3 regions of the Clostridium facile genome follow, and region 3 is predicted to be linked to each of the others. Evidence: predicted binding sites of a transcription regulator. Region 3 holds the regulator's gene; each other region holds the start of a gene.
What was found. The regulator Rex, encoded in region 3, represses fermentation and respiration genes when NADH is low (regulators of the CRP and FNR family bind a similar motif). The targets are predictions, from matches to a motif close to ATTGTTAANNNNTTAACAAT.
Positions count from the first base shown of each region.

Region 1: a site for Rex is predicted at 2,472-2,491, ahead of H8Z77_RS00210 (phosphoenolpyruvate carboxykinase (GTP)). Genes of this name have one in related genera too.
Region 2: a site for Rex is predicted at 2,627-2,646, ahead of H8Z77_RS10905 (phosphoglycerate kinase). Genes of this name have one in related genera too.

Region 1 covers NZ_JACOQK010000001.1:49,764-54,981, reverse strand. The annotation lists gene H8Z77_RS00215 (C69 family dipeptidase) at 1-110, opposite strand, end outside; gene H8Z77_RS00210 (phosphoenolpyruvate carboxykinase (GTP)) at 507-2,276, opposite strand; gene nifJ (pyruvate:ferredoxin (flavodoxin) oxidoreductase) at 2,690-5,218, opposite strand, start outside.
Region 2 covers NZ_JACOQK010000001.1:2,611,280-2,616,497, reverse strand. The annotation lists gene gpmI (2,3-bisphosphoglycerate-independent phosphoglycerate mutase) at 1-358, opposite strand, end outside; gene tpiA (triose-phosphate isomerase) at 470-1,240, opposite strand; gene H8Z77_RS10905 (phosphoglycerate kinase) at 1,358-2,569, opposite strand; gene H8Z77_RS10900 (DegV family protein) at 2,760-3,638, opposite strand; gene trmL (tRNA (uridine(34)/cytosine(34)/5-carboxymethylaminomethyluridine(34)-2'-O)-methyltransferase TrmL) at 3,657-4,157, opposite strand; gene H8Z77_RS10890 (adenylosuccinate synthase) at 4,825-5,218, opposite strand, start outside.
Region 3 covers NZ_JACOQK010000001.1:1,227,329-1,232,546, forward strand. The annotation lists gene H8Z77_RS05165 (ABC transporter ATP-binding protein) at 1-209, shown strand, start outside; gene H8Z77_RS05170 (SufB/SufD family protein) at 206-1,120, shown strand; gene H8Z77_RS05175 (isocitrate/isopropylmalate family dehydrogenase) at 1,767-2,924, shown strand; gene H8Z77_RS05180 (redox-sensing transcriptional repressor Rex) at 2,945-3,586, shown strand; gene H8Z77_RS05185 (hypothetical protein) at 3,689-4,261, opposite strand; gene H8Z77_RS05190 (chorismate mutase) at 4,420-5,218, shown strand, end outside.

The sequences.
Region 1 (5,218 bases), 1.2 Mb from region 3:
CCTTTTCCTACATAAACGCCCATACAAGCGGAAGCACTAATACTGCTTCCCAATGCGATTGCACCGGACAAAGCCAATGCAACAATTACTTTTGTCCATTTTAATTTCATTTTTATTTCTTCCTTCTTACTTAAAATTATTCATAAAATGAATATTTATTCATTTGTGTTGTATATATTATAAGTTAAATAAATTAAAATGTCAATAAAAATGGAAATAAAATTGGATTTTATTAGCAATTTTGTAGTGATATATAAATAAAATATTTATAAAACAAAAAAAAATAAACAATTTTTCTAAATTGATTTCATATTGAACAGCTAAATTCTGATTGAATATGATGTATATTCATCCTTTATTAAGATTTCTTCTATTGTATAAAAACAAATCTTATTTAAAGACAATCTTTTATACTGACATATAATCTATTTTTTAACGAACGCAAAAATGCCCGTGAAAGAAAACTTTCACAGGCATTTTAAAACGATAATAGGAGACCTAAAAAATTAGCCTAATCTTTCTTTTAAAGCTTTCAATTGGTTAGACAATTCTTCTGGCAGTCTATCACCAAACTGTTGATAGAATTCTTCGATGCCAGCAGCTTCTTCTCTCCACAGATCTTTATCAACATCCAGCAGACCTTTCACGGTATCCAAATCGATATCCAAGCCTTCGATATTGATATCTTCTGGTTTTGGTTCATAACCGATTGGAGTTTCAACAGCATCAACTTTATTTTCGCAGCGGTCTAAGATCCACATCAGGACACGCATGTTGTCACCAAATCCAGGCCAAATGAAGTGACCTTCATCGTCTGTTCTGAACCAGTTAACATTGAAGATTTTAGGAGCTTTATCGCCCAATTTTTCGCCCATTTCGATCCAGTGAGCAAAGTAGTCACCCATATGGTAACCGCAGAATGGACGCATAGCCATTGGGTCACGACGAACAACACCAACTGCACCAGTAGCAGCAGCAGTTGTTTCAGAAGCCATCGTAGAACCTACAAATACACCATGGTTCCAGTCAAAAGATTGGTATACCAGTGGAGCTGTTTTTGCACGACGTCCACCGAAGATCATAGCAGAAATTGGAACACCCTGTGGATTGTTAAATTCTGGGCTGATGCAAGGACAGTTTACAGCTGGGGCTGTAAATCTGGAGTTTGGATGAGCACCTTTTTCAGTGGATTCTTTTCCATTCCAAGGATTACCTTTCCAGTCAATTGCATTTTCTGGTGGATTTTTATCTAAGCCTTCCCACCAAACAGTGTTGTCATCCATGTTATGAGCAACGTTTGTAAAGATAGTGTTCTTTTTGGTGGATTCCAAAGCATTAAAGTTAGATTTTGCGTTAGTACCAGGAGCAACGCCAAAGAAGCCGTTTTCTGGGTTGATTGCGTACAATCTACCATCTTCGCCTGGTTTTAACCATGCAATATCGTCACCAACTGTCCATACTTTATAGCCAGCTTTTTTGTATACTTCTGGTGGAATCAACATAGCCAGGTTTGTTTTACCACAAGCGGATGGGAATGCAGCGGAGATATATTTTACTTCGCCTTGTGGGTTTTCAATTCCCAAAATCAGCATATGTTCAGCCATCCAGCCTTCGTTCTTACCTTGGTAAGAAGCAATTCTCAATGCAAAACATTTTTTACCCAGCAATACGTTTCCGCCGTAACCAGAGTTAATAGACCAGATAGTATTATCTTCTGGGAAATGAACAATATAACGTTTTTCAGGGTCAATATCTGCTTTAGAGTGCAAACCACGAACAAAGTCATTAGAGGTTTCGCCCAGGTTTTCAAAAGCATCTTTACCCATTCTTGTCATGATATCCATGTTCAATACAACATAGATGGAGTCTGTCAGCTCAACGCCAACTTTAGCCAAAGGAGAACCGATTGGACCCATAGAATAAGGGATAACGTACATAGTACGGCCTTTCATAACACCATCGTACATAGGTGTTAATTTAGCGTACATTTCTTTTGGATCACACCAGTTGTTGATTGGACCAGCATCTTCTTCTTTTCTAGTACAGATGAAGGTTCTATCTTCTACACGAGCAACGTCAGTTGGATCTGTTCTATGCAGGTAACAACCTGGCAATTTCTCCTGATTTAAAGGAATCATTTCTTTTGTCTCGGTAGCTTGTGCTCTCAATTCATTTAATTGAGCTTCACTGCCGTCAATCCAAACAACTTGGTCAGGTTTACAGAGGGCAACCATTTCGTCAACCCATTTTAACACATTTTGGTTATTTGTTAACATATTAGTTCTCCTTTATCTTATAATTTGTATCTTAGTGAAAACACTAATTTTCTACAATTACAATCTTACCATATATCGGAATATTCTGCAACAGTTAAACGTAAAATAAATGTTAATAAAATGCAGGAATTATATTTTATTTATGCAAATATGCTTAAATTTTGATTGATATGGAATGAATTGTAAAAATTTATGAATGTGAAAGGAATCACACTGCAAAAATATTACCAGAATATTGTAATAAAACTAAATTATTAACAGTTAATCTATAATTTATTTCTTATAAAAACGCCTTATCCAATAGTAGTATTCCCAAAATTATTATAATTCATTGCAAAAACCTGGATAAACCACTTTTATCCTTTCATTAAAAAACCCACGGAAAAATTCCGTGGGTTTTGATTTATCAGTAATTATTCAGCTTCGTTGCCGTATAATTCTTGTAATTTTAACAAATGAGCATATTTGTCAGCAGCTTGTTTTTCAGCTTTTGCAAACATAACTTCTGCTTTTTCAGGGTTAGAACGGGACAGAGCACTGTAGCGAACTTCGTTCATAATAAAGTCTCTGTAAGCAGCAGTTGGAGCTTTGCTATCAACTGTCAATGGGTTTTTGCCTTCTGCTTTTGCTTGTGGGTTAAAGCGGAACATATTCCAGTAACCAGCAGCAACAGCATTCTTTTCTTCTGTCTGAGCTTTGCTCATACCGCCTTTAATACCATGGTTAATACATGGAGCATAAGCGATAATCAAAGAAGGACCGTTATAAGCTTCTGCTTCGGAGATTGCTTTTAAGGTCTGGTTGTAATCAGCACCCATAGCAACCTGAGCAACATATACGTAGCCATAGCTCATAGCAATTTGAGCCAGGTCTTTTTTCTTCACTTCTTTACCGCCAGCAGCGAATTGAGCAATCGCACCTGTTGGAGTAGATTTCGAGGACTGACCACCTGTATTGGAGTAAACTTCGGTATCAAATACCATGATGTTTACATCTTCACCAGAAGCCAGAACGTGGTCAACACCGCCGAAGCCAATATCGTAAGCCCAGCCGTCACCACCAAAGATCCACATGGATTTTTTGCCCAAGTAATCTTTGTCTTTCAGGATATCTTCGCCAACATTTGCTTTTTCCAAAGCAGCTACCAATGCGTCTGTTGCAGCAGCGTTATCTTTGGAGTTGTTTTTGGTTGCTAAATAAGCTTCACAAGCAGCTTTTACATCACCGTCAGCAGTTTCAGCCAAAGCTTCTACTTTTTCGATCAAACGGTTTCTCAAAGCTTTTTGAGCCAGGTGCATACCAAAACCAAATTCAGCGTTATCTTCAAACAAGGAGTTTGCCCAAGCAGGACCTTTGCCTTCTTTATTTGTAGTATAAGGAGTTGCTGGGTAAGAACCACCCCAGATGGAAGAACATCCAGTAGCGTTTGCGATGTACATTCTGTCACCAAACAGCTGAGTAACCGCTTTCGCATATGGTGTTTCACCACAACCAGCACATGCGCCGGAGAATTCCAGCAGAGGCTGTTTGAACTGGCTGCCTTTTACAGTTGTTTCTTTAAATTTATCCACAACTTCTTGTTTTGCTGGCAGTTCTTGGCCATAAGCAAAGGTGTTCTGTTGAGCCAGCTGGCTTTCCAGACCGGACATTGTCAGAGCTTTTTCGCCTTTGAAGCCAGGACATACGTTTGCGCAAGAACCACAACCTGTACAGTCTAATACAGATACAGTCATAGCAAATTTATAGCCAGGCATACCTTTCATATCCACTACTTTTGTTCCTTCTGGAGCGTTAGCAGCTTCTTCTTCTGTCATAGCAACAGGACGGATAACAGCGTGTGGACATACATAAGAACAGAAGTTACATTGGATACAGTTATCTGGATTCCAAACAGGAACGTCAACCGCTACACCACGTTTTTCGTAAGCAGCAGAACCCTGTGGAACTGTACCATCTTCACGGCCTTTAAACGCAGATACTGGCAGTTTGTCACCAATCTGACCATTTACTGGTTCCAGGATGTTGTTTACGAAATCAACCAGGTTTTTGTTTTCACCTTCTACAGTATGGGTCAATACTTCACTTTCAGCATTTGCCCATTCAGCTGGTACTTTTACTTCTTTTACAGCGGTAGCGCCTTTGTCAATCGCGTCGTGGTTCATCTTAACGATTTTTTCACCTTTTTTGCCGTAAGAAGCGGTAGCAGCGTCTTTCATATATTTAATAGCATCTTCTTCTGGAATGATATTAGCCAGTTTGAAGAATGCGGACTGGAGAACGGTATTGATACGTCCGCCTAAGCCAATTTCTTTACCAATTGCTACACCGTCGATGGTATAAAATTTGATGTTGTTTTTCGCAATATATGCTTTTACTTGACCTGGCAGGTGTTTTTCCAAACCTTCCATATCCCAGCTACAGTTCAACAGGAAAGTACCGCCTGGTTTAACATCCTGAACGATTTCATATTTGTTCATGTAGGATGGGTTATGGCATGCAACAAAGTCAGCCTGAGAAATCAAATAAGTGGATTTGATTGGCTGTTTACCAAAACGCAGGTGGGAAACAGTAACACCACCGGATTTTTTGGAGTCATATGCAAAGTAAGCCTGAGCATACATATCAGTGTGGTCACCGATAATTTTGATGGAGTTTTTGTTTGCACCAACTGTACCGTCAGCACCCAAGCCCCAGAATTTACAGCTATGTGTACCTTCAGCGGAAGTATCCAGAGGATCGCCTACTGGCAGGGACAAGTAAGTTACATCGTCGTTGATACCGATTGTGAAACGTGGTTTTTCGGTATTTTCGTATACAGCTTTGATTTGTGCTGGTGTTGTATCTTTGGAAGCCAAACCATAACGACCGCCAAATACAGTAACGTTTTCAAATTTTGTGCCTTTCAGAGCAGCAACTACATCCAGGTACAATGGTTCACCAAT
Region 2 (5,218 bases), 1.4 Mb from region 3:
CATCGGACAACAAGCCCATCAAATGCAGGGAGGAATTATTTTCTTTACAATTTTCAATTGCTTTGTTTAAAGCCTCGTTCTGGAAGAACTCTCCATCCTGAATGGATTTTGTAATTCTGGTTAATTCCTGGTATACAATCCGTCCAGCGCCAATGTTGGTGTGGCCAACTTCAGAGTTCCCCATCTGACCATCTGGCAGGCCAACGAGCATACCGGATGCACCAATATCAACACGAGGGCACTCGTTTAAATAATGGTCTAAATTTGGTTTTTTTGCAGATTTAATCGCATTGCCGTAATCGGATGGGTTATCACCAAAACCGTCCATAATAATCAAGGCTAAAGGTTTTTTTGCCATAACTCATTACTTCCTTTCATCTGTGTTATTCCAATTGTGTTTGAGAGTGAAAACCGCTTATCATGTAAAGATGATAAGCGGTCTCTTTCATTGTCAATCTATACGATAGAATTAACCTTTTGTAGCAGCTTCTACGATAGCAGCAAAATCTGGAGCTTTCAGGGAAGCGCCACCAATCAAACCGCCATCAATGTCTTCTTTGCCCAACAGTTCAGCAGCATTTTTTGGATTCATAGAACCACCGTATTGGATAGTCATAGCATCAGCAGCTTCTTTATCATAGATGCTAGCAACTGTTTCACGGATTAAGCCACAAACTTCAGCAGCCTGGTCAGCAGTAGCAGTTTTTCCTGTACCGATTGCCCATACTGGTTCGTAAGCGATTACAATGTTTTTCAGTTGTTCTTTTGTGATGTCTTTCAGAGCCAGTTTTACCTGCATAGCAACCAGTTCAGCTGTAATGCCGTTTTCTCTGTCTTCCAGCATTTCACCAACGCAAACGATTGGTTTCAGGCCAGCTTCAACAGCAGCTTTTGTTCTCAGGTTTACAGTATGGTCTGTTTCACCAAAATATTGTCTTCTTTCGCTGTGACCGATTACAACGTATTCAACGCCCATTTCGGTCAGCATATCAGCGGAAATTTCACCAGTAAAAGCGCCGGATTTTTCAAAGTGAACGTTTTCAGCGCCAACTTTGATGTTGGTACCTTCGGTCAGTTCCATTGCGGTTTCCAGGTTGGTGAAAGGAACACAGATTACAACGCCACAGTTAGCGTCTGCAACCAATGGTTTCATTGCTTCAATTAATTCTTTTGCTTCTGCACGATTTTTGTTCATTTTCCAGTTGCCAGCAATAATTGCTTGACGTAATGTTTTGTTCATGATAGAACCTCCATAAATTCAGTCAAAAAATTTTATTCCTATAAATTAAAAACGGCGTAAGGCGAAAGGGTCTCGCCTCCGCCGTTGTATTTACTGTATCGTAAAAGCAGCAATTAATTATTTATCTTGGATTGCTGCGATACCTGGCAGTTCTTTTCCTTCCAGGAATTCCAGGGAAGCACCGCCACCAGTGGAGATATGGGTCATTTTATCACCAAAGCCCAGGGTGTTTACTGCTGCTGCGGAGTCACCACCACCGATTACTGTTACCGCATCGGTTTCAGCCATTGCTTTTGCAACCGCGATCGTACCTTTTGCCAGGATTGGGTTTTCAAATACGCCCATTGGTCCGTTCCAAACAACTGTTTTTGCAGATTTTACAGCTTCTGCAAACAGTTCCGCTGTTTTTGGACCGATATCCAGGCTCATTTTATCAGCAGGAATTGCATCCGCTGCAACAACTTCTACTGGAATTTCAGCATCAATTGGATTTGGGAATTCATCAGCAATGGTGCAGTCGATTGGCAGTAAAATTTGAACACCTTTTTCTTCTGCTTTTGCCAGCATATTTTTACAGTAGTCGATTTTTTCTTCATCCAACAGGGAAGTACCTGTACCATAGCCTTTTGCAGCCAGGAAAGTATATGCCATACCGCCGCCGATAATCAAAGTATCTGCTTTGTTCAACAGATTTTCAATAACATTCAATTTATCTGCAACTTTTGCGCCACCCAAAATGGTAACGAATGGTCTTGCTGGATCATTGACAGCATTGCCCAGGTACTGCAGTTCTTTCCCAATCAGATAACCAACAGCGGTTTCTTTTACATAATCAGTTACGCCAACAGTGGAACAATGTGCTCTGTGTGCGGTACCAAAAGCGTCGTTTACAAATACATCTGCCAAGCTAGCCAGTTCTTTGCTGAACTCTTCACCATTTTTGGTTTCTTCTTTGCGATATCTAGTGTTTTGCAGCAATACTACGTCGCCGTCTTTCATAGCAGCAACAGCAGCTTTTGCGTTTTCACCTACAACATTATCATCAGCAGCAAATACTACTTCTTTGCCCAAGTGTTCTGACAATCTTTTTGCTACAGGAGCCAGGGATAATTCTGGTTTTGGTTCGCCTTTTGGTTTGCCCATATGGGAGCAAAGGATTACTTTACCGCCATCCGCAATTAATTTTTTAATAGTTGGCAGAGCAGCAACGATTCTATTTTCGTCAGTGATCACACCATCTTTCAGTGGTACGTTAAAGTCGCAGCGAACAAGAACTCTTTTACCTGCGACATTGATGTCATCAACAGTCTTTTTGTTTAAAGAAGTCATATTAGCCATCCTTTCAATCTTAGAAAATCAAAAATATTTGTTCTTCCGTTTAGGAAGAATGTTAACAGAATAACAAACTAATTTATATTATATCCAATTAAGGCAGTTTTTTCAAGTGGTTTCCGGGAAATTTCCGCCTTTTTCCCATTCGGTTATCCAGTTTCACTATAATTCCGAAAAAAACAGTATTTTAGTTGGAATTTTGGCTGCCCTTTACAACAACCGCTACTACCTGAGGCCCAGCGTTAATCGAGATAACAACCCCAATTGGGTAAACGCCTTGCGGCTCCCCACCCAGTGCTTTTTTACATTCTTTCACCAGTTCTTCTGTCTTTTCCGGCTTATCCCCGGACAAAATATAATATGGAGTGTTTGGGGTCATCTCCGCTTTAGCGCGTTTGATTAAATCTGGAATTACCGCTTTTTCCCCACGTACTTTACCCAATACTTTGGATTTGCCATGGTCAAACGTTAAAATTGGTTTTAGCCCCATTAACTCCCCAACAAAGGCTGCTACAGCACTAACACGTCCAGATTTTTTCGCAAATTTCAAATCATAGGTGGCAAAATAAACATGGGCAGAATGAACCCAGTCTTCTACAAACGCAATAATCTCGTTTACTGGAGCACCTTTTTTCGCTTTTTCTGCTGCTTCTATAACCGCATATCCATACACCATGGAATAGGTAGTAGAATCCACAATATGAATTTGAAAAGAATCTTTTGCCTCTGGATGTTCCTCAAAAAAAGTATTTTTTGCCATAATCGAATTCTGATACGTAGCAGAACCACTACTATTGATGGAAATATAAATTAGATCTGTATAACCTTCGTCATAGTATTTTTGGTAAGCTTCTTCAAATTCAATTGGTGTAATCTGCGCATGAGTAGGGATTTTCGTACAACTTTCTAGAACTTCATAAAACTCTTGGGTTTCAAAATCTTCCCGTTCCCGGTATCCTTTTTCCTCAATAGTAATGGGAAAATTCAATATACGGATATTTAGTTCGTGCTCTTTCTCTTTTGGAATATCACAAGCGGAATCCGTCATAATTTTAATTTTAGCCATAGTTTACCTCCATAAAAATTAATTCCAGGTGTATTTTGTCAGCTCGCCAGTGGTCTTTAATTTTGGAAATCCCCATTGGCGCAATACTTCATAGGTAGCGATTGCAACGGTATTGGATAAATTTAAACTGCGGATCATTCCTAGCATCGGCATCCGAACACAATCTTCTGGATGATGGTAGAGTAAATCCTCTGGAAGTCCCGCATCCTCCCGACCAAAAATCAAATAGGAGTTATCCGGATATTCCGCATCCGAATAAATATGCTGGCCCTTTGTTGTAAAGAAAAAGAAATTTCCATCCGCATTTTTCTCTAAAAATTCCGCCAGGTTTTCATAATAGGTAATGTCAAGGTATTGCCAATAGTCCAATCCAGCTCGTTTGAGCTTTTTGTCATCAATTGCAAAGCCCAATGGTTTTACCAGATGGAGCCGTGCGCCAGTAGCTGCGCAGGTACGGGCAATATTCCCTGTATTTTGTGGAATCTGTGGTTCCACCAACACAATATTTAACGTACTCATTTTATTTCCCCCAAATGTCGTCTTCTCTATCCATTAAACTATATTTTTCACTGGAATGCAAGAGGATATCAAAAAATAATCCAATTCAAATATTCTTTGCTCTTTGAAACGACGACAGATACATCAAACTTCTTATTGAATCCTAGTATCCAAAAACAGAACAAATCTGCTTTTCGTAATAAGATCAACGATACTATAATTTTTGATGTATTTTTCTACTTATAGTAATAAAATCAACTAAAAAACAAAAAGTTATAAATAGATTGAAACAGAACCGCTCCTATACATAATTTTTAAAAATACCATATTATCCAACAGTATTGCCAATAATAAAAACGATAATTTTGAAAACGCTTTGTAAAAATTACCGCAAAAGTATTTTGCCTACTCCTAATAAGTTTTATCTTGTTCAAGTTAAGCTATCCATTTATTTCACAATAGATTAATAAATGACTTTCAGACTTTATACACTTATTATTCCAAAAAAAACAATAAACTAGCTTTGAAATAGACCATATACTTACATTGGTTTTGTTCCGTAAAAACCGCTTTCTCTTAAAAACTTTATCAAGATTTTTTCGAATCTCCGATAAAATTTGAGGTTTTCAAAAACAAACAAAAAAGCCGTTTCCCAATTAGATTGGGAAACGGCCGTTCCTTCAAATGGTTATCTCTCTAAGTTCTGGTCTCTGGAAGGGCCTACACCAACCATTTTAATTGGGCATCCACACACTTTTTCCAGATAAGCAATATAATCCTTACATTCCTGTGGCAGTTCATCATATGTTTTACACTTGGAAAGGTCTCCGGAAAAACCAGGTACTTCCTCATAAACCGGTGTGCAATCTTCTAATTCTTGAATATCACATGGGTATTCTGTAAAAATAGTGCCATCCGGTTTTTTATAAGCAACACATACTTTTAAGGTTTCAATCCCACTTAAAGTATCAAATTTATTGATTGCCAAAGCGGTTAACCCATTGGCACGTACCGCATGACGGAGGATCACTGCATCAAACCATCCAGTTCTTCTTGGACGTCCAGTGGTTGTGCCGAACTCG
Region 3 (5,218 bases):
AAACGTTCCAAGAGCTGCGCTTACAGCATTCTGGAACCTTAATGATTATCTCCCATCAGGAAAGAATTTTGCAAATTGCAGATGAAATTATTGTAGTAGCAGATGGCAAAGTACGAGATGCAGGGCCAAAACGAGTGATTTTGCCAACGTTGTTACAGGATGAAAAAGTAACACGTTGCCCATTCCACAAAGAGGAGGCACAGGTATGAACCATATCACAGAAGAATTTTTAAAAGTTGTTTCTGATTTTCAAGGAAAATTTGTTGGAGCATTTAACATCCGTGAAAATGGACAATGTGCTGGTAGACAATCCACCAAGAATATTAAAATAGAAACCAAGCAGGACAAACCAGGTCTGGTGATACGTGTAATGCCTGGCACCAAAGGAGAAACCGTTTCAATTCCCGCTTGTGTGACTCAAGGCGGTATTGACGACCTGGTTTACAATGATTTTTACATTGGCGAGGATGCGGATGTCACTATTATCGCAGGTTGTGGTGTTCATACAGATGGAGACGACGCTCGTCATAACGGAATTCACCGCTTTTTCTTATCCAAAGGTGCCCATGTGCTTTACAAAGAAAAACATATTGGTACTGGAAATGGAAAAGGCATCAGAAGGATTGACCCTGTCACAGAAATCACTTTAGGGGAAAACGCCAGCTTAGAAATGGACACAGTACAATTAAGCGGGGTAGATTCCACCATCAGGACCACATCAGGGACATTGGCTGCCGGAGCTAAATTACTGGTTCGGGAACGTATTATGACCGATGGAAACGAAACAGCAAAAACTGACTTCAAAGTGGATTTAAATGGGGAGGATTCTGGAGTTGACTTAATTTCTCGATCGGTGGCAAAAGGTCACTCTCATCAGGAATTCTATTCCCGCATCAGTGGAAAAAACCGTTGTATGGGCCATTCTGAGTGTGATGCTATTTTAGTGGACCAAGGAACAGTAAGCGCTGCCCCCATGCTGGATGCCTACCATGTGGACGCTGAACTTATCCACGAGGCGGCTATTGGTAAAATCGCTGGGGAACAAATTTTGAAGCTTTGCACTTTGGGCTTAACAGAAGAACAGGCAACCCAACGCATCATTGAAGGATTTTTAAAATAATGACAAGCAGGTTACTATCCGTAGTAGCCTGCTTTTTGTTATAGGAGTTTCTCATAGAAAACCTCTAGTTCTACCAAAAGTGGATATAAAGTAGTTCTGAAATTTATTATAGGAATATTGTATTGCTAATCCACAAATGATGAATTGTAACATCAAAATATTGTTTCAATACAGACCCAAAACAGCCGTTGATTTTGAAATAGCAGTTTATTCACAAAAAACGGATTGTAGAACACATTATACTCAGTTCGATAGATAAGGCTATTCTTCTGCTTACAGGGATAGAATTTGTGATACTATAAATCAGACACAACATTCAACCCAGTTGCAATCCTGAAAAAAACAGGGAGAATCAATAAAATTCACATAATTTTATTATACCAATCGTATACAGCGAACATGTTTATCCTATTTTTGATTAAAAAATAAGAACTATAACAGAAAAACGAACCGATTAAACTACTTCAAGATAATTTCCATGGATCAAAAATTTTTATCTTCTATATTTTGGGTTTATAATTGATAAAAACAACCGGAATTCGATCCTAACTATTGATATAATCTTAACAATATGCTATAATATTTGTTAAACAATATGCTATATTCTAGAAGTATAAGATATTATTAAATTAAGGGAGACAAAAACATGAGCAAAGTGGATATTGCAGTAGAACAATTTGCAAAAGTAGTCAAATCTCAGCTGGAACGTATTGAACGCATGAAAGCGCAAAAAGATTTTGTAGACTACCAAAAATTAGACAAAATTATTATTGGTGTATGCGGCGGTGACGGAATCGGCCCAGTTATCACCCATGAAGCGCAAAGAGTTTTGGAATACTTATTAAAAGATGCTGTTGCGGCAGGTAAAATTGAATTTAAAGTAATTGATGGTTTAACCATCGAAAATCGTGTTGCTTGCGGCAAAGCTATCCCAGACGATGTACTGGCTGAACTGAAATCCTGCCATGTTATCCTAAAAGGGCCTACTACTACCCCTCGTGCTGGCGACCCATGGCCAAACATCGAAAGCGCCAACGTTGCAATGAGAAAAGAACTGGATCTGTTTGCGAATGTTCGTCCAGTAAAAGTGCCAGAAGAAGGGATTGACTGGACTTTCTTCCGGGAAAATACAGAAGGCGCTTACACTTTGGGTTCCTGCGGTGTCAATGTAGACGAAGATTTGGGAATCGACTTCACCGTTACCACTAAACAGGGTACCGACCGCATTGCCCGTTTGGCATATGATTACGCGAAAAAGAACGGTAAAAACCGTGTTTCCATTGTTACAAAAGCAAATGTTATCAAAACAACAGATGGTAATTTCCTGCGAGATTGTAAAGAAGTTGCTAAAGAATACCCAGAAATCACAACAGATGACTGGTATATAGATATCATGACTGCAAAATTGATCGATAAAAAAAGAAGAACAGATTTCCGTGTATTCATTTTGCCTAACCTGTATGGCGATATCATCACTGACGAAGCTGCTGAATTCCAAGGTGGCGTAGGTACTGCTGGCAGCGCAAACTTGGGAAAACAATATGCAATGTTTGAAGCAATCCACGGTTCCGCACCACGTATGGTAAATGAAGGCCGTGACAAATACGCAGATCCATGCTCTATGCTGCGTGCAACCGTACTGCTGTTGTCTCACATTGGTTACCAGGCAGAAGCAGACCGCTTGGAACGTGCTTTGGATATCTGCATGTATGAAGAAAAGAAACTCAAAGTAACCGGTCATTCTGATGGGGCTACCACAGAAGAATTCGGAAACTATGTCATGGAAACCACAACAAAACTCTAATAAAAAGGTAGGTAAAGACCATGCCAAAAAACAACGAAGTATCTATGTCGGTGATCCGCCGTCTGCCAAGGTACTATCGATTTCTTGGTGAACTGCTCCGTACCGGTGTTGAAAGGGTTTCCTCCCGTGAATTATCCAATTTAATGGGGTTGACCGCATCCCAAATTAGGCAGGATTTAAACTGTTTTGGTGGATTCGGCCAACAGGGGTATGGCTATAATGTGCCACATCTCCACGAAGAGATTTCCAAGATTCTTGGCTTACAAAGCCAACAAAAAACAATCTTAATCGGTGCTGGTAACTTGGGTCGTGCTATTATTTCCTATTCCAGTTTTAAAGGGAAAGGATTTGAATTAATTGGGGTATTTGACCGTGACCCCAATCTGATTGGCACTAAAATTGCGAATCAAACCATAATAGATGTAAAAGAAATGGGTGAATTTTGCAAACAAAACTCCCCTACTGTCGCTATCCTCTGTGTGCCCAAGACAAGTGCCCATGCGATTGTAGAAAAACTGGTTGAATTAGGAATCCAAGGCTTTTGGAATTTTAGCCACTATGATATTATGATGGATTACCCAAATGTGGTGGCGGAAAATGTACATCTTAGTGACAGTTTAATGACCTTAAGTTATAAGGTAACGAACCATACAAAACAATAAATTCCTGTTCCTTTTAGAAATGGGATTGTAAAAAATCTCCTGTTATAGGGTAAAACTATAACAGGAGATTCTTATTATAGGCGAAATATTCATGGTATTTTATTATATCCGTTTATCTGCTGTAAACTCGATATATCCCAAAACATTATCTTCGCATGCAAAATAGAGTTTTGGTTGGGAAAACGTTGCCCTTGGAAGGTGAAAATATTCCCCCGTGCCACAGGAAACACGCTTTCCCTGTATTTTCCCACTAATTGCCTGCTCTTCCCACTCTAATCCCTTGACATGGGAAAGCTTGATCTTGTTCTGCTTTGCCAAGGATTCTACCACTTTATAAGAAGGAAGTTTTGATCTTTTCAATAGCCCTCCCATACGGGACACAAAAAATTCCAAATCCAAATCTGGTATTGTGGCAACATCATAAATTTGCCAGAATTGATATTGTGGATCGAATAAATCATGGTCATGAAAGCATTTTAACATTGCTTCATCATCAATAATCTGTTCCAATCCCACCTCCATATCAGATTGTTTCGGTATGGATAAATTTACTTCTGCCGCTGCTCCGTTTACGAACGCCCTTACCCCTTTGATGTCATTTAATTTCTTCTCTAACCGTATGCTGGAATCCATATCAAGGGGATTTTCCAAACTATAATGTAATTTTTTTCGCATTGATTATGCCACCTCCTGGCAGAAGTATGAACAGTATGGCTGGTTTTTATTCCATATACTTGTAAAGGAAGTTATTTTCCGTTATAATAATATCAAATGAAATTTTTGATTTCTTATTAAATATTAAGAATAGATTTCTAGAAAGGACCTAATGAACCATGAATTTGGATGAATTACGCTGCCAGATTGACCAGATTGACCAAAATTTACTGCAATTATTTGAGCAAAGAATGGAAATTGTAAAAGGGGTAGCGGCCTATAAAAAAGAAAATAATCTCCCTATTTTCCATAAAGACCGGGAAGATCAGATTATACAGCGGATTAGTTCCCAAGCTGCGCCCGAAAACGCAGAAGGCGCTAAGGTATTGTTTTCTACCCTGATGAATATCAGCAAATGCCTACAGCAAAAAGAAGTATTGGATTACACGTTGGATACCCTGAAGCTATTAGAAGAAATCCAGGCAGGCCATCAGCAGCCAGAACACCCCACAGTTGGATGTCAGGGAGTTGTAGGGGCTTATTCTTATCTAGCTTGCCAAAAAAAATTCCCAAATGCCACAATTACTATGTTTGACCAATTTGAGGATGTTTTCCAGGCAGTACAGAATAAAAAAGTGGATTTTGGAATTTTACCACTGGAAAATTCCAATGCAGGCTCTGTAGATGAAGTATATGAGCTGATGAAACATCATAACTTTTATATCAACCATACCATTACCCTAAAAATCGACCACTGCCTGGCTGTACGTCCAGGAATTAAGGCCACTGATATTCAAAAAGTATACTCCCACAACCAGGCGTTGCGCCAATGCAGCCAGTTTTTAGCGCTCCACCACTTACCACAGGAGTCTTACACAAATACTGCCGCTGCTGCTGAATTTGTCGCGAAAAGCGATTTACCAATTGCGGCAATTTGTTCCCAGGAAAGTGCCAAAACCCATGGCTTGCAAATCCTAC